3 regions of the Bacillus sp. TCT6 genome follow, and region 1 is predicted to be linked to each of the others. Evidence: riboswitches for the same ligand, from Rfam matches in the RefSeq annotation. Region 1 holds a riboswitch; each other region holds the start of a gene.

Region 1 (11,930 bases):
CAAAAGAGGTTTTTTATCTTTTTATCTTTTTTAGCTCTTCGTTAATTCTTTCTCATCTTTCATGCTATAGTATCCTAAATTCACAACGATTAAGAAATAACCACCCATAATCCCTACTGCAAATGCCCACATAACCATGTGGTGCTCAATTTCGTACATAATAATAGCACCCAAAATGGCAGCTGCAAAACGGTTAAACATACCGAGTGTCGGTGCTTTCGTCTTCTTTACAATACTATCTCCAAGCTTCTCAATTCTTCTCCCTAAAAGCCAAACGCAATACATACTTACAATAAGCCCAATTCCAGCGCCTAAAAAGTGTGCTGAAAACGGTGTTAACATCCAACCTAGTAACAAAATACCTAGTATATAATACGATTGGATTTTAAATGATCTTAGTGACATACTAATCATGCTGTACCTCTCTTCATTCGTTCTTATCTATTCAACAAAAAATTTCTTTCAAATTCATATTCCTTACATCCATTTCACTCAAATTAAAAACAACATAAACCGTATGTTTATGTTGTTTAAATGTTTTTAGGAAATAATATTATACAAGATTTCGAACATCATATTCTCATATTTTGTGACGGTTTTCCAAACTTTTTTCGTCCATTTATGAAAAAAATGATATCAATCTATGAACATACGGATATGATGTAATAAGCACACAAATAAAGGGGGCGTCTAATGATTTATTTTTTAATGGCTCTCATTCACCTCATTATCCCTGCACTTATCGGACTTTCATTGTATTGGTACACGAAAAACCATAGCATTTTTTACGCTGTCCTCGGTGTTCTTCTTCCAGGTATTATTCTTATTACACTCTTCCGTATTCCATTTTTAAACTTAATTCCACTTATTACTGCTATCTTATTTCTCATCTTCTTACCAAAAATAAAAAAATAGGAAAGCAGATCATAGGTGATCTGTTTTCCTATTTTGATATAGGTTCCCCTGCAATAGAATGAACTTTTACTTTCTCCGATTTCACAAACCATAAACCGACAAAAATGATAATTCCACCGATGATTTGTTGAAACGATACATATTCATTTGCCCAGACAGCTGCAAATAAAACAGCTACAAGCGGCGTTATATACATATATACCATCGTATGTGACGCCCCAATTTTTTGAACACCAACATACCACATGACTAAGCCGAATACTGTTACAAAGAAAATGGAATATAGTAAGGCGAATAGTGTCATTCCGTGTGTAATGTGAAATGGCATTATAAATACATATGGTCCACTTAACAATAAAAGCGGAATCGCGCCAACTAAGGCTGACCATGCGGTAACACGTAGTGCTGAATATTTTTTAATTAATGGTCCTGCTAAAACAGGATAAAGCCCCCAGCATATTGATGTAATAAGTCCAATTCCATTGCCATAAAAAGAACTAGCAAGTGAATGTCCTGCTACTAAAACTAATGCTGCACCACTAAAGGCAATGATAGAACCTATGAGCTTTCGAGAAGAAAACTTTTCTTGTTTCAGAAAAATCGCAAATACAGTTGTAAAAATAGGTGAAATAGAAATGAGTAAAGAGGCATTTGTAGCGGATGTATATTTGACAGTTTCCATAAATAACGTTTGATACAGTACAATACCTACAACGCTAACGATGATTAATCTAGGTATATCCTTTCGCTCCATATAAACCGACTTTTCAATAAAAAAAGTAAGAAGTAACAGGAGCGGTGCCGCCGCCATCATACGAAGTGCGGTAAACTCAATTGTTGTAAATTCTAAAAGTCCATACTTCGCAATTGTATAGTTAATCCCCCAAATAATAACAACACTTAAAATTAATAACTCAATTCCCCATCTTCTCATGCGTATCCCCTCCGCAAAGAAAATTATACAGAAAATTCAATCATGTGTACATTTCATTATGTGAAAAAACTTTTTATAATATGAAACGTTTTGGTAAATGAAATTATATTGGCGCAACTCCATTTATATCGGCGACTTCCCAAATATATCGACTTATAAAATAAAAAAAGGTGATTCCAAAATACATTTTGGAATCACCTTTCCTTTACTATACTCGAACGTGTAATTTCATATTTGGATTATAAAACTGGCTTGGGCTCTTCAACTGAAAAGTTCCTCCACCTTCATGCCAATCAACCGTTAACTTATCGTCCATAAATACAAGCTTTGTACGATCAGCGATAAAATTCATTGTGCTTGATTCAATATCCACATCGCGCTCATCTTTCTCTGCTACAGCTACTAAATCGATGATTCCGCTCATGACACAACCGCAACCCTCATTATCGTAAAATAACTTTATATATTTCGCTTCACTTGGAATCGTATCCATAATCTTTTTATATGCTGCTTCTGTTACAGTAACGTACATATGTTAATCTTCATCCTCTCTTCTCTTATCATTCATATATTGTATCACCATTTTTCTTAAAATTTATATACAGAAAATTAAGACTAATATACAATGTATGTGATAAAGTTTCAGCAATCGAGCTTTTATGAGTAGTTCATACAGGAGAAAGGAGGTTTGCTATCCGTGTTCAAACTACAACGATATCCTATTTTATTAAGTCTATTTGGTAGTTTCTTCATTTCTAGCGAAATGCTATTACAGCATGTACTTCCCTATTCTCCTTCTATCGGCTGGATTCTAGGCTTTATTTGTTTCCTATCGCTTCTTATTTCGCTACGAAGAATACAAACAACTCATAAAGCAAGAATCATCTTAAGGAGGATTATTAAACATGCCAGCCTTAAAAAAAATAGAGCAATCACTCGATCACTTATTTCAAATTGAAAAATACGGAAAAGATAGTGCCTTTAGTCGATTTATCCCAGCCGTATATGATCCTATCAAATTTCCTTGGCAACAATTTTTCGAAGCAAATTTTGTAGATTTATTTAACGGCCTTATGATGCACGGATTTGAAAATGTAAACAAAGTATTTTTAGCTGTATTCCCTACAGATGACGTTCTTGAAACATTCATTTCACAATCCACACCCGGTGATTTACTCTTTATGCACCATCCCCTTGTAATGGAGTGCGGTGATCCAATTGGAAGATCAGGCCGCGGTTTCATACCAATTCCTGAAAAATATTTGCAAGGAATAAAAGAAAAACAACTTTCTATATATACATGTCACGTACCAATGGATTTTCATCAAACGCATGGAACGAGTATTTCAATTGCAAAAGCATTAAACGCTACTGTAGTGGACGACTTTGCATATGGAGGTCCAGAACAAGAACCAGTTGGCCTTATTTGTGAAATAGATGAAACATCAACAGAAGCACTCCAAAAACATCTAAAACAACTCTTCCAGATCCCTTACACAGACTTCGAAGGTAAACGACATGATTCCATCAAAAAAATCGCAATTATCGCTGGATGTGGCGATGTTGTATCTTTAATGAAGGAAGCAGAAAAAAAAGGTGCCGAAGCATATATTACAGGAGAAATCCATTGCCATATCGACAATGATTACGGGCGACATAAATACTCGCTCATTATGGATTATGTAAAAGAAACAAATATGTCTCTAATTGGGGTGTCACACTCTGCCTCTGAATATTTAGTGAAAGAGACATTGATGTATGATTGGTTTAAAGAGAATTTTGATGTGGATGTTATTTTGCTTCCTCAGGAGAAATGGTGGCTCTAACACTACTTAATTCTCCTACCGCTATTTTTGAAATCTAGACACAAAATACGATCAGCCACACAAAAATATAGAATCCGTAATATACATATAGTAGTTCTATTTTTAAAACTAGATTTTCAAAATATAGAAAGGAGAACGTACATGTATCAACGTAATTGTTTTAGTTGCGATGGCAGACGCAATAGTGGTGGTTCTAACGGAAACACTGGGCCCACTGGTAGCACCGGGGCTACCGGAAGTACTGGACCTTCCGGGCCTACTGGGGCTACCGGACCTACTGGTAGTGCTGGACCTTCCGGAGCTGGTTTCCAAAGTACTACCACCTTCAGTCTAGCAGCGGCCCCCAACTATAAAAAAGGACAAGTTGTCACTTATACGGGCAGTGGCTATGTTGTAAAAAAGGATGCACCTCAAGGATTTCCAAATGTATCTCCGGATTATATCATATTAGTAGAAAGTGGACCTACCGGTAGTACCGGACCTACGGGGAACACCGGACCCATGGGATCTGCCGGTAGTGCTTCAGCAAAAAGTATTGTTTTTCAAGGAACAAATGCTGGTTTTCAACGTATAGCGGGTTCTCCTGGAATTGACTCCAATGTTATTCCATATGTCACTGCTGGAGCCGGTAGTATTGTCGGATTTTCTGCGTCTATAAATATAAATAATTTACCTGCTGCTATTTATACGATTAATATTTGCAGAAATGTCCCAACAAATCTCACAACCCCTTCTTCTAGCTACATCCTATCTACTATTACCTTAACTACTACTGACAAAATTACCGGAACTATGGTATTTTCCATTAAACCAACGGATAGCGGAGCAGGACAAATTCAAGTATTTAATCCTTCTCCGGCAGTAGGTCCCGCTAATGTAACTTGGACTAGCATTACAACTGGAAACCCAGTTGCAAGAGGAGATGCTATATCCCTTTATATTACCCCTGGAATTACTGCAAGTGCTGTATATTCTATTTTTCTCATTACTGATATATAGCAATTCATTCCATAAAAAAAGACCCGAGATTCGGGTCAACAAATAGAAATATAAATGAACTACAACAAATAACAGACAAAGCCATTATATATTTTTCATAGTAAAACATCCATTATTTTCTTTTTACACTATCAATATATTATTTTTCGTTATCGTCCTCTTTTTTAGAACGTCTACCTAAGAAGAACACAAGAACTAATAATATAATTACCAGTAGTACTCCGCCGATAATGTAATATAGCGTGTAGTCTTTTTTCGCTTCTACCGCTGTATCATTTAACTTATCGGCTGTCTTTCCTTCAATTGTAAATTTCTTCGTCCATTCCCACTTTTGATCGCCATCAGTGGCTTTCACTTCTACTCGGTACATTCCTGGATCAAACGCTTTGTTTTCCCAGCTAATAGCGTAATCAAAGTTTGAGTTTGGCGCCATTCTTAAATTTTCTTTTTTCGCTTCAAATAAAACGTCTGTACCTTTTTCTTTATATACCTTTGCATCAACACTTAAATTTTTTAACATTGCTGGCTTTACGTTTTGTAAATTTGCAGTAACAACGTTACGCCCGTTAATTTGTGTTGGCTTTACTTCGTTTAATTTCATGTCTGGTTTTACTTCAGCATCCGTCTCTTTTAAAACAACGCCAATTGCGTATGCATATTTATTTTCAATTTGCACACCTTCATCTTTTTTCTTTGCATTCTCATCTTCTTTTTCTTTAAAGTATAAACCACCTAAAATAACACCATCAAACGACTCACTTGGCATTTCCAAGTTTATATCAACTGTCACTATGCTGTTAGCTGGGACTTTCGTTTCTTTTGGCATTTTAGCAATTTTAGAAAACGGATATTTCAAAGTAGAATCCGTTTTTGGTTCTACTGTACTATAATCTGTAATACCATTGCTATTCGTAATTGCTGTATTAGCAAACGATTCTACCACAACTTCTTTATTCGTATCATTTTTCATTTGGACTTGAATTATTTGCTTTTGTCCAGGTTGCATTTTCAAATCAAAATACGTTTGATTTTTATCAATTTGATTTTCTGGTATAACTGCTGTCACAGCGAATTTCATTTCAGCCGCATATACTGAAAAAGCGTTTACCATGAAGAATGTAATTAATAGTAAGCTAGTAAATAGTTTTTTTACCATCTCTTATGTAGTCCCCTTCATATCCATTTTATAGACAAGAAAGAGATAAGGTTAAAGCCATTCCCTTATCTCTTCTCATTTTCCTCTTTTATCTTAAAATTCCTCTTACTTACATAGGAGCGTCTGTTAGTTCCCAAGTTAGTGAAGTTGTGTATTGTGTTTGTTCTTTTTTCGTTTTACCTGGTACAGATAACTCTACGCTTTGTTTCGCTTCTGTTGCATCTTTACCAAACGTATTTACCCATGTACCCATACCTTGGTTTTCTTTTGCATCGATTAAATCAGATGCTGCACCACTTGGATTTAATGTGATAGATTGTTCTGCTGTTGGTGCGTCGCTACCTGCGTTTGATTTCAAAGCTGAATTTTTTAATGTTAATGCTGCACCATCCAACGCTTTATCATCTGCAGTTTTGAATTGACCATTTTGTTTTACTGTTAAATGCCATCCAGCATTTGTACCACGATTATCTGTTACTTGAACGTAGTTCGGCACGTCAATTACAGAACCGTCTACTTTTTTCTTTACTTTATCTAATTCTGCAAAGTAGATTTCGTTATTCCCTGATGCTTTTTGTGTTTTAAAGTTGAAGTTAGATACATAATCAATACTTAGTGGACCATCTGTACCTTTTTTATCTGGATCAACTGGATCTACAGTTTCATCTGGATTCTCTGGATTAACAACATCAATTTTATCTGTATTTTTCTCGAATTTAATGAATGCTTTTGAGTCTAATTTCCCGCCATCTTTCTCAGCTGCAAATGCAGACGTCCCTACTGATACTGATGATAATGTTACCGCTCCAATTAATGCTATTTTTGCTAGTTTCATAGTTTTATACCCCTTTATAATCATTTTTTAAAATTTAGTCATTCTTAATTTTCAATCTTGTATAAGCTTAGTTTGGTGTATCTTCTAAAGTCCAAGTTAACTCAGCTGAATATTTCGCACCTTTTTCTTTCGCCGTCGTACCTGGTACGAATAAGCTCACACTCTGTTTACCTTGTTCTGTTCCTTTACCAAATGCAGTCGTCCAATCACCCATACCTTTATTCTTTGCGGCAGTAGTAATTTCCACCGCATCTCCACCTGGAGCTAGCGTTACTTTATTTTTAAATGTTGTAGGTGCATATTGTGCATCAGTTACAGAATTTACAGCTGGGTTACTTAAGCTTAAAGCTGCATTTGTTAACTCACTATTACCACTTTTAAATTGTGCATTTTGCTTTACTTTCAATTTCCATCCTGCATTTGTACCACGGTTATCTGTTACAGATACGAAGTTAGGTACTTCAACTGTTTTGCTCCCTTGTTTCACTTTATCCAATTTTGCAAAGTACGTTTGATCATTACCAGAGATAACTTGCTCGCCGAAGTGTAAGTTAGAAACGTAGTTAATACTTAATGGACCTTTTGTTCCTTTTTCATGGTCATCAGGGTTCTCTGGTGTAACTTTTTCATTTGGATTTTCTGGATTGTTTGGATCTGTTGTGCTTGTATCTTCAATAAACGTTACATCGGTTTTTGATTTCATATTTGCTTTCTCTTCCGCAAATGCTGAAGTTCCTACTGCTGCAACTGATGTTAATGATACTGCACCGATTAATGCTAATTTTACTAGTTTCATATGTACCTTCCCCTTTTCTCTGTTTTCATCTATTTTTTATTTTGAATACACTTGCTTTCCCCTAATTCTTTTGAATACATATAGAGATAAAACAATCCTATATATTGTTTGAAGTCCCGTGTCTGGCCTCCTGTTTTCGGTAAATATTTATCTCCATTTTTATTTTTATCAACTGTCTCTTTTTTTGTATTTATCTTTGTCGGATCAGTTGATGTATTTGGTGTATAGCTATTCGAAAATGTAATACCCGCTTTTGAATTCGTACTTGTAGCCGTTACTACATTTGCCATAAGAAACGGCACACATATAACTGTGGAAACGATAATACCAACTATTTTTTTCATTACTCTCTCCTTTCTAAAATTTATATATTTCATATATTTTTAGAGAGGAGCATCGGTTAATGTCCATTCTAGCTGTCCAGCATATTTTGTATTTGCTTTGACATTCGGCCCTGGTTTTACTTGTAAATGAATTCCCTCGTTTTCCTTCCAATTTAATGAAACCTCCTCGTCGTTTTTAGAAGTATACGAGAATGCTTCTATACTAGAATTACTTAAAGGTGTATCCTTTCCATTTCGTTTGTAAATCAATGCTCCCGTCAATGTGTCATTTTGCGCTGAAGTTAATGGTGTAATTTCCTTTACATATACACTCCATTTTTGCTTTTTAACACGATTATCGGTTACCTTTAAAGAATTTGAAATCGCCTTCGGTGTGTATGTCGTTGTTTTCGATGGAATTGTTACATCTCCAAAGGTAATTTCTTTTGGTACGTCTACTAACTTTAAAGCCCCATCAACGACAGTAACCGGTACTTGAATCTCCGCTTGTACACCTTGCTTCGTTTCAATTACAACCGTTACAGTATGATTCCCTATTGTTTTTGTATCCGGAATATTGATTAACTTCATTACTGATATTGGTTTATCTACATCCAAATTCGTATCTACAGATAAATCTGTCACAAATTTAGAAATATCCATTTTTGTTAAATCTGTTCCTTGCACTACTTTTTGTGGGACTGGTTTCCCAGTCGGAATACCTTTATACCTTATTTTTGCGATTCCATCTCGATTACTATCTTGCCCATTCTTATCGTCATCTAAATAGTTTTTAGCTGACACCGGTATTTCAAGATAACCATCTTTATAATATTTCATTACATCAGCACCTTTTACAGGAGAACCTGTAATTGTCATCTCGTAAATTTTCCCGTTGAATTCTTCTGTTTTTAGCGCATTTGCTTTCGCAACCGCAGTGACCTTATTGTTTTTCCTGCTAATATCAAAGAAGCTACTTACATCATCTCCACTTTCCACATCTTGAATGGAAACATCATTCACAGTAAAATCCTTATTCACTTCACTTTCTAATACAAAAGATTTCGCATAGTGAATATCTTTCGATTGAGCAGGCATATTTTGATATACCTTATAAGAAAGTTGACGGGAATTATCTTCCACGATATCTCCTATTACACTTGGAGCTGGAATTTCAATTTGTGCAATCGCTAATTGGTCGTATGATACATTAACACCTGAAGCATTTAATCTAACTTCTAGCGGTAATTCTGTTAAATTATCAAATGTAATTGTCATATCTGCTTCTGGAGTAGCTACTGGGCCTGCTGTTCCAGAAAACTCTATTTTATTATTCCCTTTGTCTTGATACCTAATTGAACTCGTATCATACACGTATAAATTCGTTAAATGACTACCATCATTACGTAACGTTACATTTTTATAACTATTTATCCTTTTGAAATTCCACATTGCCGTTAATGGTACTTTTTTACTTGTTCCGTGTTCATAAAATTCAAAGGAAGCATTATAAGTTTGTCCTGACCTTCCGTTCCCATATAATTGTAAAAAGTTTTTTGCATCACCTTTAGTTATTGGTGTTTTAACATCTACAGATGAAGCTGTCATAGAGTGAATATTAATACGGACATCAATCCATTTCCCTTGATATTCACCAGCTTTTTTTACTAATACGTACTGTTCTCTATTTGAATTTCTAAATGTATATTGACTTTGACCAGTTCTGTCATTGCTACTACCCTTTACCTCATATGTTACTTGTGGGCTCCAAACAAATCTAAAAGCATATTTACCCGGGATAGAAGGCCCTTCACCTGTTCTATTATTTATTACCTTTACATTTGGATATCTAAGAATACTTGTAACAGGACTAGCAGCTAGTAGAGATTGGCTCTTTAATACCTTCTCAGCTTGAATAGCAGGTAATTCCTGATTATTTTCGTTTACCTTATTGCTCTCTTTTAATTCATTTTCCTTTGATACGAGTTCTTCATTAACCTTTTCTTTCTCTAAAGTATTCGTTTCTTTTGGAACTTCAGCATTAGTAGGCTTTATTTCTTGTTTTTTATTTTCTTCCGATACTTTTACTTTTTCATTTTTTTCTTTTTTCACAACTTCCTCTGAAGCCTTTGGATTTTCATCAGAAATAGCTACATTTAAAGCCTCTTTTTTCTCTACAACATGTAGAGAAGGAGATTCAATTTTCTTTTCATTCCCTTCAAACTTCACTATCGGTTCAAATTTGTACTCTCCAGCTTTTTTCATTTGAATGACTACATATACGTCACCGATAAAATTACTTTGTTCATTCTTTTCAATTTTTACAATGTGATCTTCTGTTACTGAAATGTTTTGAATCGCTTTATTATTTTCATTCATTTTTTTCGTTTCTTCTTCATTAAAGAGCTGCTCATTAGATAATTTCAGCTCGATATTAGCATCTTGTTTATTTGTATTTGTAATCTTTAATACTACATTTTCATCAACTTTTATTTCTTGTTTATCCATATGAACGATAAAACGTCCTTGCTCGTCATTTGTAACCGCATAAACTTTCGTTGCAGAGTAGTCTAGCACACCAACTTGTGTAAATAATATTCCTCCAGCGAGAAGTATACGCCCAAATTTCCCTATTTGATTTTGCAATGTACTTCCCTCCCTCGCTTTTTATGCACCGAATATTCCGAACATTAAATGTATTAATCGACTAAATTTACAATCATAATGTGTATTCTGAAAAAATAAAAAGCCTGGTTGCCTTTTCGATTTTCATATATCACAACATGTGTGAAAATCCAAACTGCAACCAGACTATCATAGTAATTTTCATTACCTTAGACTCTTAGCTTTGCGACCTATCCTTTCGAACAGTGTGCCTATTTATTTTTTTTGAGACAACAAAAAGTCCAGTTGCCTCTTCGATTTTCATACACACAACTATGTGTGAAAATCCAAACTGCAACCAGACTATCATAGTAATTTTTATTACCTTAGACTCTTAGCTTTGCGACCTATTCTTTCGAACAGTGTGCCCATTTATTTTTTTTTTAAGAAAACAAAAAGTCCAGTTGCCTCTTCGATTTTCATACATACAACTATGTGTGAAAATCCAAACTGCAACCAGACTGTCATAGTAATTTTCATTACTTTAGACTCTTAGCTTTGCGACCTATCCTTTCGAATAGTGTGCCAAATATAGGAATTTATTTATCGTGTTTTGAATATACCATTAAAACCCAAAAAAGAAAATAGTTTTTTCAGAAAAAAATAATTAATTTTTATAGTCTAAATTCCCCCCGGAAAATCCATAATGAAAACTTTCAAAAAACATTTTGATATTAAAAACACATCATACATTCTTTATAGATAAAGTGAAACTTTAATCAGCCCTCACCAATCGGGCTGCCCGGCAAATAGCGGGATAAAATAAAAAAACATCACTTCCAAATAAGTGATGTTTTTTGTAGTTAATGCAGTGGTAACATAACCTCAACCGTCGTTCCAACCCCAACTTCACTTTCAAAACTCATTTTACCGTTGTGATCTTTAATAATTTTTTCTGTAACTACTAAACCTAGACCAGTTCCTGTTTCTTTCGTTGTATAAAAGGCTTCGTTTAACTTTGGAATTTTATCTTTCGGAATGCCGCATCCCTCATCTTTCACTTGAACGATGATTCCTTCTTTTACAGTAACTTTAATCGTAATTGTTCCGCCAACTGACATTGCTTCAATTGCATTTTTAATTAAATTAAAAAAGACCTGTTTTAATCGTTTTTCATCACATGTAATTGATGGTAAGTCTTTACTGTAAATACCTTGTATGTGGACTCCTTGTTTTAAAGCAGGCTTTTCCATAACTCGAATAACATAAGAGATAATTTCTTGTATGTTATGAGTTTCTGATTCTAGTGATTTAGATTTCTCAAATCCACTAAGTTCTGTAGCAATTATATGAATCCGATCTACTTCTTGTTTCATAATATCACTATAAATTTTATCCTCTGGATGCTTGTCTGCTTGTTTATTCACAAGTTTTTTTAAGTTTGCTAAAGGTCTTCTAATCTTATAACCAATAACCGTTGCCATCTTTCCAACAGCTGCTAGTTTTTCTGTTTGTTTTATTTCTTTGTCCATCATCTCAAGC
Region 2 (7,997 bases), 4.3 Mb from region 1:
ATTGTATCCACACTCTCCAATTAGCTGTATAAATTGTTCAAACTCAATTTGATGTGGATGACAGATGTGCAATGTTTCTCCATCTATTTGTGAATCTTGTACATACGTTACAATTGATTTACTAGCAAAATCAATTGGTGTGAAATCAACTTTCCACTTCACATTTGGTGCTTTTCCAATTAATAGCATTGTTTTAATAAGACGATAAAATGCGTTTCCTTCAATATTTTGTTGGAACGAACCTGTTTCTGAATGACATGCTAAATTACCTGCACGATAAATATTTCCACGCAAACCATTTTTCATTGCTTCACGAACAATGTTTTCCGCTTGTAGTTTACTATTTGAATATACATTCTCTAAGTCTACACTGTAATTAAAATCACCAGTTTTCATGTATGTATCCCATTGATCTACCGCTAATTCTAACGGGATACCAATCGTAGAAATAAAATGGAATGTAGCATCTTTTTCCACTAATGCTAGCATACGGCTAGTTCCTTGGACATTTATATTTTCAAATTGTTTTACATCTCCAAAATGTCTTACATCTGCACCGCAATGAATTATCGTATCCATCTTAGAACTGATGAACATAAATTCTTCTTCGCTCATCCCAAGATACTCTTCTCCCAGATCACCAGCTACGGCCTGTATACGCTGTAACCATTCTTCACATATATCATTAAAGTAAGCTGTTAATGTATCTATAATTCTTTGCTGCACATCTTTGGTTGGTCTTACTAAACAATAAATAGTAGCAGATGTATCTCTCAGCAATTCATATAATATGTGTGATCCTAAATAACCAGTAGCTCCTGTTAAAAAGACATTTGAAATCTGGGTTTCTTCCAAAACGTTTGCATACGTAATAGTATCCGGTTCGTGAATCACTTTATATTCACGAAATACTTCTTCTTTCTCTACTTTTACTTCTCGCTCAATTCGAGCTAATCCATATATCGTTCTTTCTTTAAAGAAATCTTGAATTGTTAAATGTGAGAAATCTTCTTTTAACAATGTTAAGACTCGTAATACTTTCAATGAATGTCCACCAATTGTAAAGAAATCATCATGCACTCCAACTTTTGAAATTCCTAATACTTCCGCCCAAGCGTTCGCTATTTGTTTTTCTGCTTTATTAGAAGGTGCAACATATTCTTGTAGACGAACCGGTTCATACTTTTCTTCTAACTGAGCTAACTTCTTAACATCAATCTTTTTATTAGGTGTAAGTGGTAATTCATTAATATAAATTAGTTTAGATGGCACCATATAATCTGGTAATTGCTCTTGTAACTGATAAACTAATTCTGGTATTTCTTTTTTATTTAAAGTTGTATAGAACGCGATTAAATATTGGCTACCTTCCTTACTCTTCTTAGCAAAAACAGCATTTTCTTTTATATTATGATTTTGAGAAATTTTACTTTGGATTTCTCCTAGTTCAATACGATGTCCTCTAATTTTTACTTGATCATCTTTCCGATGTAAAAACTCTATATTTCCATCCTCTAGCAACTTAACAATATCACCTGTTTTATATATACTAACTATAGGATTAAAAGGGTTCGGAATAAAAGCTTCAATTGTTTTATTAGGTTTATTAAAATACCCTTTTGCTAATCCTACTGAATCTATATATAATTCACCAGGTACACCAATTGGACAAAGATTCATATTCTCATCCAAAATCATAACTTGATAATTAGAACATGGTTTACCAATGGGAATACTCGCAATATCCTCATTTAACTGACTAGGTATTTTATAAGTTGTCGTCACTACTGTACATTCTGTCGGTCCGTATACATTATGAATTTCAACATTTGTACCTATTCTTTCTCTCCACAATTTAATAACCTCTACAGGCAACATTTCACCGCCAATCGCAATTCTTTTTAGGGAAGCTAGCTTATATATATCTTCTTCTGCTAAATAAGTTGCTACTTGTCGAACAAAAATTGTTGCTAATGCCAAGATCGAAGTTGCTTTCACTTTATAGATTGCATGTGCAAATGCTTCTACAGACAATCGCTCTTCCTCTAATAATACATACAAGTTTCCTCCACAGAATAAAGAAGCAAATGACTCCCATACAGAAGCATCGAAACTAAAGGAAGGAAATTGGGCAAATACATCCTCTTCTGTCAATTCATATTGCTTTTGCATCCAAATGTACAGATTAACAACGCCTCTATGTGCTAACATCGTTCCCTTTGGATTCCCTGTTGAACCAGATGTATAAATCATATAAGCTACATCATCACAATGAATAGACAACTTTACATCTATATCTTCACAAGTTTCACTATCATACATTGAAACTGTTTGAACCCCATCACATGTTATAGGCGTCTCTTTCATCAATATAACTTTCGCTTGGCTATCTTGAATAATGTACTGTATTCTACTTTCCGGATAATCTGGATCAATCGGAACATACGCTGCACCAGCTTTTAATATAGCTACCATACTTACTACTGTGTCTATGCTACGTTTCATAAATATTCCAACATAGTCTCCTAATTGGACGCCGTTTTTAATTAACATATGAGCTATTTGATTACTTTTTTTATTTAGCTCCTCATAAGTTAAAGTACCTTCCCTTGAAGATAAAGCTATACGATTTGGAAATTGAGTAACAGTATTATAGAACATATCGACGATACTTTTCTCAGGATATACTGCTGTCGTATCATTCACTTGACTATAAAGTGCCATCTCGGCCTCTGTAATAACATTAAAATCATTTATATAATTATTATTATTTTGTAATGTATTGATTAAAACACCTTGTATTTGTTGTGCATAACGAGTAATCGTTGTCTCTTTCCAATTAACACTATTAAATATTATTTCTACGCTTTGCATATTTTTACTGAATACAAATTGTAATGTATTCGTGTCTTGTAGCTCATAATATGTTTCACCAATAATAATAGGTGACATTTCATATAATGTATTACCGTTTTGAAACTCTTCTATTTCTTCCTCATTCATTTCTTTAATTTGTTCCAGTTGCTCTTCAATCTGTAAATTCAAACTTTCATAGGAGAGAAAATTAGAAATTTCAATAGTAATCGGAAATAAACTTCCTCTTACATGATAAAGCACGACAATATGTTTTTCTTTAGAAATATGATATAACCACGTTGCAGTCGCTCCTATTAAATCTACAATGTGAGTCAAATTTGGAAATAGTTCAGTTTTTCTTTTTACCCCAAATTCTGTTCCTTGAACATCTTTAGGTATTTTAATACTTCCTTCTACTTTTCCTAAAAATTCTTTTACCATCTCATTATAAGAAATTGCTAATTTCATATTTATGTAAATTCCTCTCTCAAATATAATAAAGGTGTGAAAATTCACACCTTTTTCATCCCTTATTAACGGGCAAATTAGTTCAATTCATAATCAAAGGGGGATCCCCCTTCGATTAGAATTGATCTTTCTTCTTATTCACTTTTAAACTCACCAATTAGCTCTTGTAATTCCTGAGAAAGCCAACTTAAAGAAGTCGCTAATTCTGCAATATCTTGTACTGATATTTCTTGCTCTTTCATGCTTTCTTCAACATTACTACTGCTGTTGGCATAAGTATTTGCAATATGTGATAATTCATTTACGACTTGAACAATATTCTGGCTATTTTGTAAAATGTCACTCGAATTACCAGAGACAGCTTTTACTTGATCTGTAACAGATTGCGCTGATTTTGAAATTTTTTCAAAGAAATCTCCACTACTTTGAACAAGTGAAATTCCAGTTTCTACTTCTTTTGAACCTTTTTGCATTGAAACTACAGCATCTTCTGTCTCAGCTTGTGTTTCACCAATTAATTTCGCTATATCTTTTGCAGACGCTTCAGTTTGTTCTGCTAATTTTCGTACTTCATCAGCAACAACTGCAAACCCTCTTCCAGCTGCTCCAGCACGTGAAGCCTCAATAGAAGCATTTAAAGCTAATAAATTTGTTTGATTTGAAATACCTGTAATTACAGTTACGATATCACTAATTTCTTTTGACCTTGTTTCTAACGAATAAATGATGGAAGATAAATCCTGTACTGCATTTTGGATTAAACTCATTTGATTAATAATTTGTCCAATCACTTCATTACCTTCAATTGAATGTTGCTCCATACCTTCAGAAGCAACCGCAACTTGTTTTGCAGCCCCAGTTATCTCTTCTACCTTATCTTCCATTCCATGTACAATTCCTAAACATTGTTGTACTGAAGTTTTTTGAGACTGTGCCCCTACTCTTAAACCTTCAATAGAACTTGCAATCTCTTGAACTGCCATACTGTTTTCCTCTGTACTCGCCGACAATTCTTGTGAAGAAGAAGAAACTTGCTCAGCAGTTTGCCTTACTTTATCTATAATCCCTTTAAATTTTTCAATCGTGTTATTGAAATAAACATTAATAATTCCAATATCATCTGGTCTTTCTTTTAATTTAATACTTAAATCACCTTCACCAATTTTACGTAATCCTTCTCGTAAATCTTTTAATGGAGCTAGCGAGTGACGCACGATAAAGAATTGAGTAATAGTCGCAATTGCTAATGAAATAATGATAAAGAGTAAGCCCTGTATCATAAACTTCTCTTTTGTAATAGGAACAATGGAAGCATCTAAGTCAGCCGCAATAATTGCAACAATATTGTTTTCTCCATCTGTAATTGGTTCTAATATTGTCACCCACGAACCTATTTCATCTTCATATACTTCTGTCATTTGGGCCTTTTTCGTATCAATGACCTTATCGTACGCCTTCATCCAATGAGCGGGTTGTTCATAATAATCTCCCGGCTTTATAGGGAATGCATTTGTTAACTCTGTAGTCAAACCAACGAGTTGTAATTCTCGCTTTTCATTCGGCTTTGCTCCTGTAACATACGTTTGTCCAACACTTTTCAATTCTTTTGACACTTCATCTAATTTCTCTGTTAACTTTTCTTTTTTCACTTTTTCGGCTGTAGGATCTTTCGCCATGTCTCTAACTAATTCTACATCCAATTTTTTCAACACTATTTCTCCTGTTTCAATAGACTGTCTTTCAAATAAAGACATCATACTATTTTGAAACATGTTGAAACTTAACGCGCCCATACTTCCAACAAGTGTCAAAATAACTAATACGGTTAATAAGACGTTCTTTTGAAGGAACGATAACTTATGCCAATATTTTTTCATTAATATCCACCTTCCTTAATGATTCTAAACAAAAAAAACAAAATATATGAATATTTTGTTTAAAGATGTTTCTCAATATGTTCGAGAATAAAAAAAAGCCAATGTAAAAGCATTGGCCAAGACCAACCCTATCCGTCCGGTAACTGGCTAGCATAGCCTTTCGACCTTAGCTCCTGTAGTTTTGCGTCCTCATGTTTCCATCAGTTTGCCTTTCTCGCTGAACGAGTTGAACGATATGGGAGTTCTATGAGAATCATATATTCTCTATCAAAGGTTACAACATATAAATCAAAATGTCTACTTATTTAGAGATATAAATACAAATTTTTAACGAATTGCTTTTTCGAAATAATTTCAAAAAGTACGTGAATGTTACTTTTTTTGTGTTATATAATAAAAAATGTATAAATAACAAGGATTTCTTCGGGTATTTATTTAATTTTCATTCAAATTAAACTATTCGAATATATCTTAACTAATGAATTTCGGAGGTAGTTTATCATGTTTTGGCTACAATTTCTTACCTTGTTACTCTGTATTTTTATTGGTGCACGCCTAGGCGGAGTTGGTTTAGGAGTAATGGGTGGAGTTGGTATGGCAATACTCGTTTTTGTCTTCCACTTACAACCGACCGCGCCTCCTATCGATGTAATGCTTATGATTTTGGCAGTAATTACAGCCGCTGGTGCTTTGCAAGCTGCTGGAGGAATGGACTATCTTGTTCACCTAGCTGAAAAAGCATTACGAAAAAATCCAAAGCGTATTACTTTTTTTGCTCCAATTGTTACTTATTTATTCACACTATGTGCAGGTACTGGTCACGTTGCCTATTCTGTACTTCCTGTTATTGCAGAAGTCTCTCGTGAATCAGGGGTTAGACCGGAACGCCCAATGTCGATTGCCGTAATCGCTTCTCAACAAGCAATTACAGCTAGCCCAATTTCAGCTGCCACAGTTGCTCTTTTAGCAATGTTAGCTGACTATAAAATCACTTTATTAGATATTTTAAAAGTGAGTATTCCTTCTACTTTCATTGCTTGTATGTTAGCAGCATTCGTTGCTAGTAAGATGGGAAAAGAATTAAATGAAGACCCTGAATACTTAAAACGATTAAAAGAAGGAATGATTCCTAAGCTTGAAGAGAAAAAAGAATTTGTAGGTGTAAAGGGCGCCAAATTATCAGTTATCCTTTTCCTTGTAGGAACCTTCCTTGTTGTACTTCTTGGTTCATTTGAAGCACTTCGTCCAGGATGGATAGTTGATGGGAAGTTAGCCCGTCTTTCCATGCCGAACACAATTGAGATGGTTATGTTAACTATCGCGGCTCTTATTATTATTTTCTGTAAACCAAATGTAGAAAGCATTGTGTCTGGTAACGTCTTTAAAGCAGGAGCAACAGCAGTTGTTGCTATTTTCGGTATCGCTTGGATGGGAGATACTTTCTTTAATGGAAACTTAAATATGATTCAAGGATCTATTCAGCATTTAGTAACAAGTGCACCTTGGCTATTTGCCATCGCACTATTCATTCTATCTATTTTACTGTACAGCCAAGCAGCAACAGTACGTGCCTTAATGCCACTTGGACTATCCCTTGGTATTCCACCAGCACTACTGATTGCGATGTTCCCTGCAGTAAACGGATATTTCTTCATTCCAAACTACGGGACAATCGTTGCTGCCATTAACTTTGACCGTACTGGTACAACAGGTATCGGTAAATACGTATTAAATCATAGCTTTATGATTCCAGGCTTAATTGCAACATTTACTTCTATCGGAATTGGAATGCTTTTAATTTCTATTATGTTTTAAAGAAAAAGCACAAACCCTTATTTAAAAAGGTTTGTGCTTTTTTAATAAGGGTTTGTTTAAATTTTTTGGGCAGTCTACTTCTCGATGTAGCACTTAAAATACTACATGTCCTTTTCTACAAACTTCTCTTTACTTCTTCAGCTAATTTTCTCGTACTTTCATACGCAGATTCAGCTAAACTAATTGCTGAAATAACTGAAACACCGTCCGCACCCGCTTCTATAACTGCCGCTGTATTTTCAATTGTAATCCCACCAATACCAACGATTGGCACTGTAATTCCTTGTTCTCTAAAATAAGCTAATCCTTTCGTTCCTTGAACCGCTTTCGTATCTTTTTTCGTACTCGTTGGGAAAATAGGTCCAACACCTAAATAATCTGCTCCATTTTCGATTGCAAAGCGTGCTTCTTCAATTGTATGAGCAGATACGCCGATAATTTTATCTCCCATTTTTTCACGAACAGATGTAATCCCTTCATCATTTTGTCCTACATGAACACCATCTGCATCTAATTCAATGGCTAATTCTACATCATCATTTACAATGAAAGGAACACTATATTCCTTACAAAGCGTCTGCAATTCTTTTGCAAAGCGCACTCTATCTCCTCCGATTAAAGAACCTTCCCCCTTCTCGCGAAACTGAAAAAGTGTCACTCCACCATCTAACGCTTCTTTCAATACAGCTAAAGGATCCCTCGTGCAGTTATTACTTCCCATAATAAAATACACTTGTAATAACTTAGACATTTTCTTTGTTTCAATGCGCATCGTATGTTTCATCCCCCTTACTCTAACTCCTCAATCTTCCCATACTTCTCAATATCAGCTGAAGTTGTATTCGCTAATTGATTTAAAAATTCAATTTGGAAACTACCTGGCCCTTTTTCTACTGTTTTAACAGCTGCCAGTTCCGCAGCTACACCATAAAACGTTAATGCGGCTACTACTGCTTTTACATAATCTTTTTCTACTGCTAC
Region 3 (11,930 bases), 3.6 Mb from region 1:
CCGCGAATTTGTTAAGTAAAATGTTATTACTCGATTCGATGGGAGTAATAACATTTTTTATTTAATGCTGAAAGAATTACTGCCGTCTTATAAAGTAATAAGAAGGACTACATCGGTAAATTTTATTGATGGATATATTAGGAATGAATACAAAAGTATAGATGTATAGTCGACTTTGTGTATTTAATGTTATCATATTGAATGATATGGAAATTTTTAATAGAATAAGTAACTAAAAATTCAAAGGTAATGAAGCTTTTGTTGTATAAAGAAAATACTTAGTAGTAATCAACAATATTAAAAATAAGATTCGTATTTATATAAATTTAGTAGAAATGGGGTTTTAAAAAGGAATGAGTATCAGCATAACGCGGCAAAAGATTTTGGCGGCCGCTTCTCAAATTGTGCAATGTAAAGGGGTTGCTAAATTAACCTTAGAAGCAGTGGCAAAAGAGGCGGGTGTAAGTAAAGGTGGATTATTGTATCACTTTGCAAATAAAGAAGCTTTAATAGAAGGTATGATAGTCAGAGGGATAGAGGATTATGAGGGCGCTATTTACAATAAAGTAGCGGAAGACTCAGAGAGGAAAGGGAGATGGGTTCGCTCTTTTGTAGAGGAAAGATTAAGTAATGAGAGAAGAACAGAAGAGTTGTCTAGTAGTATGATGGCAGCATTCATGTTAAAACCTGAATTACTTGAGCCATTACAACAATCATTTCAGCAACTGCAAAAGAATATAGAAAACGATGAGATAGATTCAGTTTGTGCAACAATTATTAGATTAGCAGCAGATGGATTATGGTATTCGGAATATTTAGGGGTTGGCAGACTAAGCCCCGAGTTAAGAGAAAAAGTGATTCAAGCTCTTATTGATAATTCGTATAAATAGAATATACGAACTATATAATGCGAAAACAATTCACCATTACTTATTTAATGTAGTGGTGAATTGTTTTTTTTATTAGAAAAATAGAACAATTTTATAGAGTATTGAATTATAACCGTCCAGACGGTATAGTAATATTTGGTTTAAGAGGAAAATGAAACAAAAAAAGAATAAAAGATATTTTTAGCACACTATTCGAAAGGATAGGCCGCAAAGCTTAGAGTCTACGGTAATACATATTGGTTACTAAGATCGTCTGGTTGCACATTTTTGATGCAACCGGACGGTCTTTTTTTGTTATATAAATATAAAAAAATAGGAGGGAACTATGCAAATGAAAAGTACTAAAAGGCATATTTCAATGGTTTCATTAGTTTTTCTAGTATTATTTTCAGTGCTGAATGTGTGGGCTCCAGTTATTCAAGCTGCTGTGATGAAAAGTCCAGTGGACGAAATTAATATTTCCCGTACTGATGGCACGACATCTGAACCGTATCAAGCCTCAGATGGTATGAAAGTAGAAGTGAAGTGGTCAGCTAAAGAAAAAATAAAAAGTGGAGATCAATTCACAATTGATATGCCAAAAGAGTTTCGAAAAGACCTTATGAATATGAGTTTTCCTTTAAAAGATGCTGAAGGAAAAACAGTTGGTACATGTGAGATGAAAAAGGGTCTATTAACGTGTACTATGGGTGATTACGTAGAAGGAAAGAATAACATTAAAGGCTCTTTATTCGTAGAATTCTACTTTGGTCTAGAAGCATATGATGGTGTTAAAGAAATTCCATTAGAATTTAACGTTGATGGTCAAATCGTCAATAAAGAAGTAAGTGTAAATAATACGACAGAGAGACCGAAGCCACAGCCCAATACGGAAAATTTATTGAAATGGGGTTCTTATAATCAAGAAGATCCTTCAATTGCTGATTGGCTTGTATACGTAAATGCAACTGGAACAGAAATGCAAGATCTTAAATTAACAGATACATTAGGACCTGGGCATGAGTTAATTACAGACAGCGTAGTATTAGAAGAGGCTGTATTTGAAGATGGTTATGCACCAACAAATATTAAGCCAGCAGATTTATCTAACATTAAAATAAATGCAACGAAGACTGGATTTACAATTGAGTTTCCAGACAGTTCAAAAGGTTATATTTTAAGATATAAAACAAAGGTTACAAATCCTGCTGCAAAGCCTCATAAAAATACTGTGAAATTAGAAGGTAAAAATATTAAAACTGAAGAAAAAGTAGGACAAGTATTTGTAAGTGGTGGAGGAGGATCCGGTTCAGGTGACAATAATCCACCTAGCATTGAAAAAAATATAGTTGATGAGAATGGCAAGCTTGTAGAGAATGAGCAGTTAACACAAATGGATCAAGTTATTCAATACCAAGTTGGTACACATATACCGAACGATCCTCCTAAATACACATCTATGGTAATTAGTGATGATTTAGAAGATGTTTTAGAAGTATTAGAGGCAAAAGTGTATGATCAAAATGGCCAAGATATTACTTCTAAAGGAACGTTAAATATAGATAAACAAAGAAGTGAAGTAACATTTACGTTTGGTGAGAGTTTTGACTATAAGTCATATGAAGACCAGATAATCAATCTCAGTATCAAGGCGAAAATAAAAAATAATGCAGACTTATCTTCTTACGTAGATAAGAAGATTCCTAATAAAGCGGAATTGCATTTTGATGATAAAACATTAACATCAAAAGAAGTAACTATTACGCCGCCTGAAGCTCCAAAAGATGGTACAGTATTGATTCATAAAACAGATTCTGAGAATCCGAATAAAGGGTTAAAAGGTGCCGAATTTGAAGTTCGAAATAGTGCAAATGAAGTTGTTGTAAAACTGAAAACGGACGAAAAAGGTTTTTCAGTACCTCAAACTTTAGCTCCTGGGACGTATAAAGTTTATGAAACAGTAGCACCAGAAGGATATCAAAAATTAACAAGCCCAGTAGAGGTTACACTTCAAGCTGGAGAAATAAAAACAATTGAAATTAAAAATACTATGCAAAAGGGTCAAATTGAAGTAAAGAAAATTGATTCGGAAAATGGTGAAAAACCATTAGCAAATGCAGAGTTTGATATAGTAAAAGACGGTGTAGTAGTCGAACATATTGTTACAGATAAAGATGGTAAGGCAATCTCTAAACCGTTAGCACCAGGAAAATATATTTTAAAAGAAACAAAAGCACCTGAAGGCTACCAATTAAAAGAAACAGAGTTCGAAGTAAATGTAACAGGGGACGGCATATTCCCAATACAAGTGGAAAATGCAATGGTAGACAAAGGGAATATAGAAATTACAAAAGTGGACAAAGAAAACGGGGCAGTATTAGCCGGTGTCGAATTTGAAGTCCAAGATGAGAAAGATGGCGTAGTAAGAAAAGTAGTAACAGATAAAGATGGAAAAGCAAACGTTTCAGATCTATCAGTAGGAAAGTACAAATTAGTAGAGACGAAAAGCTTACCAGGTTACAAAAATCTAGTAGAACCAGTACTATTTGAAATTACAAAAGGTATGACAAAAGCTTTATCAATAAAAGTAGAAAATGAGCAGTTAGACAAAGGCTCAGTAGAAATTACAAAAATAGATAAAGATAGTCAAAAAGTATTAGAAGGCGTAGTCTTCGAAGTGCAAGATGAGCAAGGAAAAGTAGTAACAGAAGTAAAAACAGATAAAGATGGTAAAGCAAAAATCTCAGATTTATCAGTAGGAAAGTACAAATTAGTAGAGACGAAAAGTTTACCTGGCTACAAAAAGCTAACAGAACCAGTATCATTCGAAATTACAAAAGGTATGACAACAGTCCTATCATTGAAAGTAGAAAATGAACAGTTAGATAAAGGTTCAGTAGAAATTACAAAAGTAGATAAAGACAACAAAAAAGCATTAAAAGGCGTAGTCTTTGAAGTGCAAGATGAAGCTGGAACAGTAGTAAAGGAAGTAAAAACAGATAAAGATGGTAAAGCAAAAATCGCAGATCTATCAGTAGGAAAGTACAAATTAGTAGAGAAAGAAAGTTTACCAGGCTATAAGAAACTAACAGATCCAGTATTATTTGAAATCAAAAAAGGCATGACTGAAGTTCTATCATTAAAAATAGAAAATGAAATGGTAGATACGGGAAATGTAGAGATAACAAAGATAGATAAAGATAATAAAGCACCGTTAGCGGGAGTAACATTCATCGTCCAAGATGAAAAGGGTAATGAAGTTACAAAAGTAACGACAGATAAAGATGGAAAAGCAAATGTTTCAGATTTACCTGTAGGAAAGTATGAATTAGTAGAGGTAGAAAGTTTACCTGGTTATAAAAAGCTAGAAAAACCAGTATCATTTGAAATCAAAAAAGGCATGACCGAGGTTCTATCATTAAAAGTAGAAAATGAAATGGTGGATACAGGGAATGTAGAGATAACAAAAATAGATAAAGATAGTAAAGCTCCATTAGAAAATGTTGTATTTGAAGTACGTGATTCAAAAGGAAAAGTAGTTACGAAAGTAACGACGGATAAAGAAGGAAAAGCAAACGTTTCAGATTTACCTATTGGGAAGTATGAGTTGGTGGAAGTAGAAACACCGGCAGGATACAAACCACTAGAAAAGCCAATTTCATTCGACATTGAAAAGGGTAGAGTAACAGCATTAAAGCTAACAGTAGAAAATGAATTAGTAGATACAGGAAATGTAGAAATTACAAAAGTAGATAAAGAAAATAAAGATGTTTTAGCTGATGCAGTCTTTGAAATTCAAGATGAAGCAGGACAAGTAGTCGCTAAAATAACGACAGATAAAAAAGGACAAGCACAAGTTACTAATTTATCAGTCGGCACATACAAGTTAGTAGAAGTAAAAGCACCAAAAGGATATAAACAATTAGTAGATTCGATTATTTTCCAAATTGAAAAAGGCATGACAAAATCTCTTGCTTTAACAGTAGAAAACGAAATGTTAGACAAGGGAAATGTAGAAATTACAAAAGTAGATAAAGATAGTCAAAAATTATTAGAAGGCGTAGTCTTCGAAGTTCAAGACGACAAAGGCAAAATAGTAACAGAAGTAACGACAGATAAAGAAGGACAAGCAAACGTTTCCGATTTATCAGTAGGGAAATATAAGCTAGTAGAGGTAGAAAGCTTACCAGGTTACAAAAAATTAACAGAACCAGTATTATTCGAAATCAAAAAAGGTATGACGAAAGTTTTATCATTGAAAGTAGAGAACGAACTGTTAGATAAAGGTTCAGTAGAGATTACAAAAGTAGACAAAGAAAGTGGCGCGTTATTAGAAGGCGTAACATTCGAAGTGCAAGATGAAAAAGGCAAAGTAGTAACGAAAGTAACAACAGATAAAGAAGGAAAAGCGAAAATTTCAGATCTATCTGTAGGAAATTACAAACTAGTAGAAGTAGAAAGCTTACCAGGCTACAAAAAGCTAACAGAGCCAGTATCATTCGAAATTAAAAAGGGTATGACAGAAGTCTTATCATTAAAAGTAGAGAATGAACTAGTAGATAAAGGTTCAGTAGAAATTACAAAAGTAGATAAAGATAGTAAAAAAGTATTAGAAGATGTAGTCTTCGAAGTGCAAGATGAAAAAGGCAAAGTAGTAACGGAAGTAAAAACAGATAAAAATGGTAAAGCAAAAATCTCAGACTTATCTGTAGGAAAGTACAAATTAGTAGAGAAAGAAAGCTTACCAGGTTACAAAAAATTAACAGAACCAGTATCGTTTGAAATCAAAAAAGGAATGACAGAAGTTCTATCATTAAAAATAGAAAATGAAATGGTAGATACGGGAAATGTAGAAATTACAAAAATAGATAAAGATAATAAGGCACCGTTAGCAGGGGTAGTCTTTGAAGTTCAAGACGACAAAGGCAAGGTAGTAACGAAAGTAACGACAGATAAAGCTGGAAAAGCAACAGTTTCAGATTTATCAGTAGGAAAGTACAAGCTAGTAGAAGTAGATAGTTTACCAGGCTACAAAAAATTAGAAAAGCCTGTACCATTTGAAATTACAAAAGGTATGACAAAATCTTTAACGTTCACTGTAGAAAATGAAATGGTAGATACGGGGAATGTAGAAATCACAAAAATAGATAAAGACAGTAAAGCACCATTAGAAAATGTTGTATTTGAAGTACGTGACTCAAAAGGAAAAGTAGTTGCGAAAGTAACGACAGATAAAGAAGGAACAGCAACAGTTTCAGATTTATCTATTGGAAAGTATGAGTTAGTAGAAGTAGAAACACCGGTAGGATACAAACCACTAGAAAAGCCAGTTTCATTCGAAATTGAAAAAGGTAGAGTTACAGCATTACAATTGACTGTAGAAAATGAATTAGTGGATGTAGGAAATGTAGAAATTACAAAAGTAGATAAAGAAAATAAAGATGCTTTAGCTGATGCAGTCTTTGAGATTCAAGATGCAGCAGGACAAGTAGTCGCTAAAATAACGACAGATAAAAAAGGACAAGCACAAGTCACTAATTTATCAGTTGGCACATACAAGTTAGTAGAAGTAAAAGCACCAAAAGGATATAAACAATTAGTAGATCCGATTACTTTCCAAATTGAAAAAGGTATGACAAAATCTCTTGCTTTAACAGTAGAAAATGAAATGTTAGACAAGGGAAATGTAGAAGTAACAAAAGTAGATAAAGATAGCCAAAAAGCATTAGAAGGCGTAGTCTTCGAAGTACAAGATGAGCAAGGCAAAATAGTAACTGAAATAACGACAGATAAAGAAGGAAAAGCAAACGTTTCAGATCTATCAGTAGGAAAATACAAATTAGTAGAGACGAAGAGCTTACCAGGTTATAAGAAGTTAACGGAACCAGTATCATTCGAAATTAAAAAAGGTATGACGAAAGTCTTATCATTGAAAGTAGAGAATGAACAGTTAGACAAAGGTTCAGTGGAGATTACAAAAATGGCTGCTGAAAGCAAGGAAGTCTTATCAGGAGCTGTGTTTGAAGTTCATGATGAAGCGGGCAAAGTAGTAGTGAAAGTAACAACAGATAAAGATGGAAAGGCAAAAATCGCAGATCTATCTGTAGGTAACTACACACTAGTAGAAGTAGAAGCACCAAAAGGATATGAAAAATTAACTAATCCAATTCCATTTGAAATTACAAATGGAATGATAAATGCAGTTCAATTAGAAGTATTAAACAAATTGAATCATTTAGCACCACCAGTTCCAGAAACACCAGATCCAGAAAAGCCTGGAACACCAGATCCAGAGAAACCTGGAACACCGAATCCAGAAAAACCTGGAACACCAGATCCAGAGAAACCTGGAACACCGAATCCAGAAAAACCTGGAACACCAGGTCCAGAAAAGCCTGGAACACCGGGTCCAGAAAAACCGGAAAAAGAATTACCAAAGACAGGGCAGAAAATGCCTGTGGAACCATATATGGGAGCACTTCTTGTAATGATGAGTTTTGGATTACTCGTATTAGGTAGAAAACAGCAGAGATAATAAAAGTGAAAAGGTATCCTCAAAGTATTTGAGGATACCTTTTTTAACATAAAAAAAGGCATCTAGCAAAAGAACTAGATGCAAATAAAAACACTTGGGAAGACAAAATTCTTCCCGTTTCCCGTATGTAATTATATCAAAAAAATTATAAAAAACTAGTTATATTTAAAATATAATTTTAAAAAAAGTTATATACATAAATAATTGCAATACTCGCAGTTTTCTCTTTCTGAAAAATACATTTCTTTAATTTTGAATATTAAGACTAATGTTGAAAAATCTTCAGATAATTAGAAAAAATAACCAAGAGGATATATAATATTGCTTAAGAAATAGTTTTAATGGATTACATATATTTCATTTGGTGTATTAATTGAATATCATAATTTTTAATTTTATTAAGCAATAATCTCGGTTACTTATTGCATTTCTAACATAGGGTGAGAAAGAAAAATACAATAGTGTGGAGGTTTTTATAATGACGTTTGTTCTTAGTAAAATGAGTGGCTTTAGCATAGAAGAAAAGGTACATGAATTTGAATCTAAGGGATTCCTTGAAATCTCAAATGAAATCTTTTTACAAGAGGAAGAGAATCATCGTTTATTAACACAAGCACAGTTAGATTATTATAATTTGGAAGATGATGCGTACGGTGAATGCCGTGCTAGATCTTATTCAAGGTATATAAAGTATGTTGATTCACCAGATTATATTTTAGATAATAGTAATGATTACTTCCAATCTAAAGAATATAACTATGATGATGGCGGTAAAGTTAGACAGTTCCATAGCATAAATGATAGTTTTTTATATAATCCTTTAATTCAAAATATCGTGCGTTTCGATACTGAATTTGCATTTAAAACAAATATAATAGATACAAGTAAAGATTTAATTATAGGTTTACATCAAGTAAGATATAAAGCTACTAAAGAAAGACCATCTTTTAGTTCACCTATTTGGTTACATAAAGATGATGAACCAGTAGTGTTTTTACACCTTATGAATTTAAGTAATACAGCTATTGGCGGAGATAATTTAATAGCTAATTCTCCAAGGGAAATTAATCAGTTTATAAGTTTGAAGGAGCCTTTAGAAACTTTAGTATTTGGACAAAAGGTTTTCCATGCCGTAACTCCACTTGGAACAGAATGTAGTACTGAAGCTTTTCGTGATATTTTATTAGTAACATTTTCTTATAAGGAGACAAAATGAGAGAGAATAAAATAATTATGATTTCTGGAGCCAATAGTGGTATAGGTCATGCTTGTATAAAATACTTTTTAGAAAAATCCTTTCATGTAATAGCTCTTGATATTAATAATAATAACTTAATAGATTATATGAAAACAGATATGCCTTTGAAAGTAGTGCAAATTGATTTAAGTAATAGTGAAGCGATTCATAATCTTTTTACTCAATTAGATTTAGAAAAGCTTTCTCCTGATATATTAATAAATGCTGCTGGTATTCGAGAGATAACACCTGTTTTAAATTTATCCGATGATATGTTTAAAAAAGTAATTGATGTAAATTTAGTAGCCCCATTTATACTTTCTAGGGAAGTAGCGAAGCGATGGTGTGAATCGAAAATAAAAGGTTGTATTGTGAATATAGCATCGGTTTCTGGATTAATGGCTGAACCAGAGCGAGCTGCTTATGTGGCATCAAAGCATGCCTTAATCGGATTGACTAAACAGATGGCTATGGAATTTGGGAAGCAAAATATAAGAGTAAATAGCATTTCTCCTGGTGTTATTAGAACTGAACTTACAGAAGAATACTTTAGTAATAAAGCCTTGATGTCTATGATAAAAAGTAATCAATCTTTAGATACTTGGGGGTTGCCGCAGGATATTGTTTCATGTATTGAGTACTTGATTTCTGATCAGGCCCGCTTTATTACTGGTTCTAATTTTGTAATTGATGGTGGTTGGACTGCTGGGAAAAACTTGTAGTTGAGTGTTTTTGAGGAAAAGCACCTGTCCTTTTTTAGGCTGGTGTTTTTCTCACTATAAACAGATTTTTTTATTGGAGGGGGATTAATTTGCTTCAAAAAAGTTTTAAGCAAGAGAAAACGGTGCCGGCCTTAAAGATGATAGCGTCAATGGTTATCTTTGGATCAGTTGGATTTTTTTCTGTTCAAACAAACTTGCCTTCGTTTGAATTAGTGTTTGTAAGGTGTATTTTTGCGACAATATTTTTAAGTGTATGCTGGTTGCTTACAGGGCAATATAAACAAGATAAATGGGAACGAAAAGAAGTTATTCAAGTTTTAATATGTGGCTTTTTCTTAGTATTTAATTGGGTTTTCTTATTTAAAGCCTTTGAAAATATGTCAGTTACAATTGCTATCTCAGTTTATCATCTTGCACCAGTAATTGTACTGTTAATTGGAAGTATCGTCTTTAAAGAAAAATTAACATTAATATCTATCATTTCAATAATTGTGTGTTTTGTGGGAGCTTTATTAATTGCTGGTATCGATGGAAGCTTCTCTGTAGGCTCATTAATGTCTTCAGGTATGATATGGGGATTTCTTGCAGCTCTCTTTTATGCATTTACAACTTTATTTGGTAAAGGGATTAACAAAATGAGTGCGTATGCAATGACATTTTTACAAACATTCTTGGGGATATTTCTTTTAATACCATTTATAGATTTAGATGCTTTTAGTGGCCTCACTCAAAGTAATTGGACATATATTATAGCTACTGGTTTTATTCACACTGGGATAGTGTATTATCTGTTTTTTGATAGTTTACGCCATTTATCTACAAAAACAATCTCAATATTAGTTTTTTTAGATCCGGCAGTGGCAATATTATTAGATACTGTACTTACTGGATTCCGTCCAACTTTAATGCAAATAACAGGAATTCTTTTTATTTTTATTGGCATGACTTTAACATTAAAAAAATCTAAAGATAAAAAACTGAGTCAAAAAGAAAATCGAATTGAAAGCGATGCTAGTATATCTCAACAATGATGAAATATATTGTGTATAAAACGATAAACCTTGCATGAATCATGCAGGGTTTATTTGGTCTAATATAATTCATATTTATAATATATGTTTTTTAACATGCTTTTGATTCACTTATATTTATTTGACTATAAATTTACAAAAATGTATATAAAACCTTATTTTTTGATAATATATAAGTAATAAATTCATAGAATTGGAGTGATGAGATGCAGCCGTTAGAAAGGGAGATTCATTCTAATATGCTGAAAGTGTGGAGGATTCACGCTTTAATTGGGGCGGCAGTTATACTAACAGTCGTAATTGCATATTTCTTTTTCATGATTAACTTTAACTGGTGGGGGTGGTTGTTTGGACTATTAGTAACAGGAGCCATTACATTTATTCCACTTGATTATTTTGTGTTTCCAAATTTACGTCAGCGCTATTATAGTTACAGATTAAATGAAGAAGAGATTGAGATTCAAAAGGGAATGTTTGTTGTAGAACGCGTACTTATTCCGATGATCCGTGTGCAGCACGTAACGATTGAGCAAGGGCCGATTATGAGAAAGTATAATTTAGCAGAATTACACATTTCAACAGCCGCAACTTCTCATAGTATCCCAGGTTTAACGAAAGAAGAAGCAGAACAGCTGAAAAGACAAATTGGAGAACTTGCGAAAGTGAGTGATGAGGATGTATAAGAGGCAACATCCGATCACGATATTGTTAGGTATTAGGGTTGCGAGTTTGTTGCCACTTATTATTCTTGTTTTATTTAAACCTGATGAACAAGTGGAACCTTGGTATTTATTTTATCTTTTCCTTCTGGTTGTTTTATTCATCATGGCTATTTTTTCAGCAATTAAATGGTATTTTAAAGTGTACTGGATTGAGAATAATATGTTACATGTAAAGCACGGTGTTTTTGTAAAGAAGGAAAGCTATTTAAATAAAGAGCGTGTACAAAATATTAGTACGTCTTCTAACTTCATTTATCAAATGCTCGGACTCATGAAGTTAAATATAGAAGTAGCCGGTGGTGGTAATGAACCAGAAGTGATGTTGGCTGGTATTAAAGAAGACGAGGCAAAACATTTAATCTCTGTATTACATAAGAAAGAAACTACTGTAAAAGAAGAAATAGAAGAGGAAGAAAGCAAGACGGTTTATCAGTTAACAGCGAAAGAGGTTTTAGCCGCAGCGATTACATCTGGTCGGTTCGGACTAGTGTTCTCTGGACTAGTACTTCTTTACACAAAGTTTGATTTTGTTCTTCCTGAAGGATTCACAAGTAAAGTAGAAGCGTATGTGATGGGAAACGGTGTTTATAAACTAATTGTAATTGCATTAATTTTAATGGCAATTTCATGGATTATTTCCACGGCTGGATATGTGTTGAAATATGCAAACTTTAAAATTGGGCGAAAAGGGGAAGAGATTCGTATCGTTCAAGGATTATTTGAAAAGAAAGAGTTTGTCTTAAAATTGCACCGCATTCAAGCGATTACTGTAAAAGAAGGTATGCTTCGCCAGCCGTTTGGCTATTGTGCTGTT

What was found. Region 1 has a riboswitch for cyclic di-GMP ahead of AC0ONG_RS22650 (WxL domain-containing protein). Riboswitches for the same ligand answer to the same signal wherever they lie in the genome.
Region 2: another riboswitch for cyclic di-GMP. It lies ahead of AC0ONG_RS00710 (methyl-accepting chemotaxis protein); the one in region 1 lies ahead of AC0ONG_RS22650 (WxL domain-containing protein).
Region 3: another riboswitch for cyclic di-GMP. It lies ahead of AC0ONG_RS04095 (SpaA isopeptide-forming pilin-related protein); the one in region 1 lies ahead of AC0ONG_RS22650 (WxL domain-containing protein).

What each region holds. Positions count from the first base shown of each region.
Region 1 is NZ_JBVYHX010000001.1:4,412,962-4,424,891, forward strand. It holds gene AC0ONG_RS22600 (ATP synthase subunit I) at 31-414, opposite strand; gene AC0ONG_RS22605 (hypothetical protein) at 694-915, shown strand; gene AC0ONG_RS22610 (DMT family transporter) at 944-1,849, opposite strand; gene AC0ONG_RS22615 (iron-sulfur cluster biosynthesis family protein) at 2,058-2,381, opposite strand; gene AC0ONG_RS22620 (Nif3-like dinuclear metal center hexameric protein) at 2,755-3,675, shown strand; gene AC0ONG_RS22625 (collagen-like domain-containing protein) at 3,817-4,674, shown strand; gene AC0ONG_RS22630 (WxLIP family cell surface protein) at 4,814-5,830, opposite strand; gene AC0ONG_RS22635 (WxL domain-containing protein) at 5,940-6,665, opposite strand; gene AC0ONG_RS22640 (WxL domain-containing protein) at 6,733-7,461, opposite strand; partial or broken gene AC0ONG_RS22645 (cell wall anchor protein) at 7,498-7,805, opposite strand; gene AC0ONG_RS22650 (WxL domain-containing protein) at 7,845-10,430, opposite strand; cyclic di-GMP riboswitch class I at 10,583-10,671, opposite strand; cyclic di-GMP riboswitch class I at 10,739-10,827, opposite strand; cyclic di-GMP riboswitch class I at 10,897-10,985, opposite strand; gene AC0ONG_RS22655 (ATP-binding protein) at 11,252-11,930, opposite strand, start outside.
Region 2 is NZ_JBVYHX010000001.1:160,915-168,911, reverse strand. It holds gene AC0ONG_RS00715 (non-ribosomal peptide synthetase family protein) at 1-3,324, opposite strand, end outside; gene AC0ONG_RS00710 (methyl-accepting chemotaxis protein) at 3,459-5,201, opposite strand; cyclic di-GMP riboswitch class I at 5,337-5,421, opposite strand; gene AC0ONG_RS00705 (anaerobic C4-dicarboxylate transporter family protein) at 5,703-7,016, shown strand; gene thiE (thiamine phosphate synthase) at 7,132-7,800, opposite strand; gene thiM (hydroxyethylthiazole kinase) at 7,806-7,997, opposite strand, start outside.
Region 3 is NZ_JBVYHX010000001.1:816,032-827,961, forward strand. It holds gene AC0ONG_RS04090 (TetR/AcrR family transcriptional regulator) at 354-890, shown strand; cyclic di-GMP riboswitch class I at 1,063-1,155, shown strand; gene AC0ONG_RS04095 (SpaA isopeptide-forming pilin-related protein) at 1,216-7,404, shown strand; gene AC0ONG_RS04100 (2OG-Fe dioxygenase family protein) at 7,883-8,620, shown strand; gene AC0ONG_RS04105 (SDR family NAD(P)-dependent oxidoreductase) at 8,617-9,363, shown strand; gene AC0ONG_RS04110 (DMT family transporter) at 9,453-10,394, shown strand; gene AC0ONG_RS04115 (PH domain-containing protein) at 10,601-11,077, shown strand; gene AC0ONG_RS04120 (PH domain-containing protein) at 11,070-11,930, shown strand, end outside.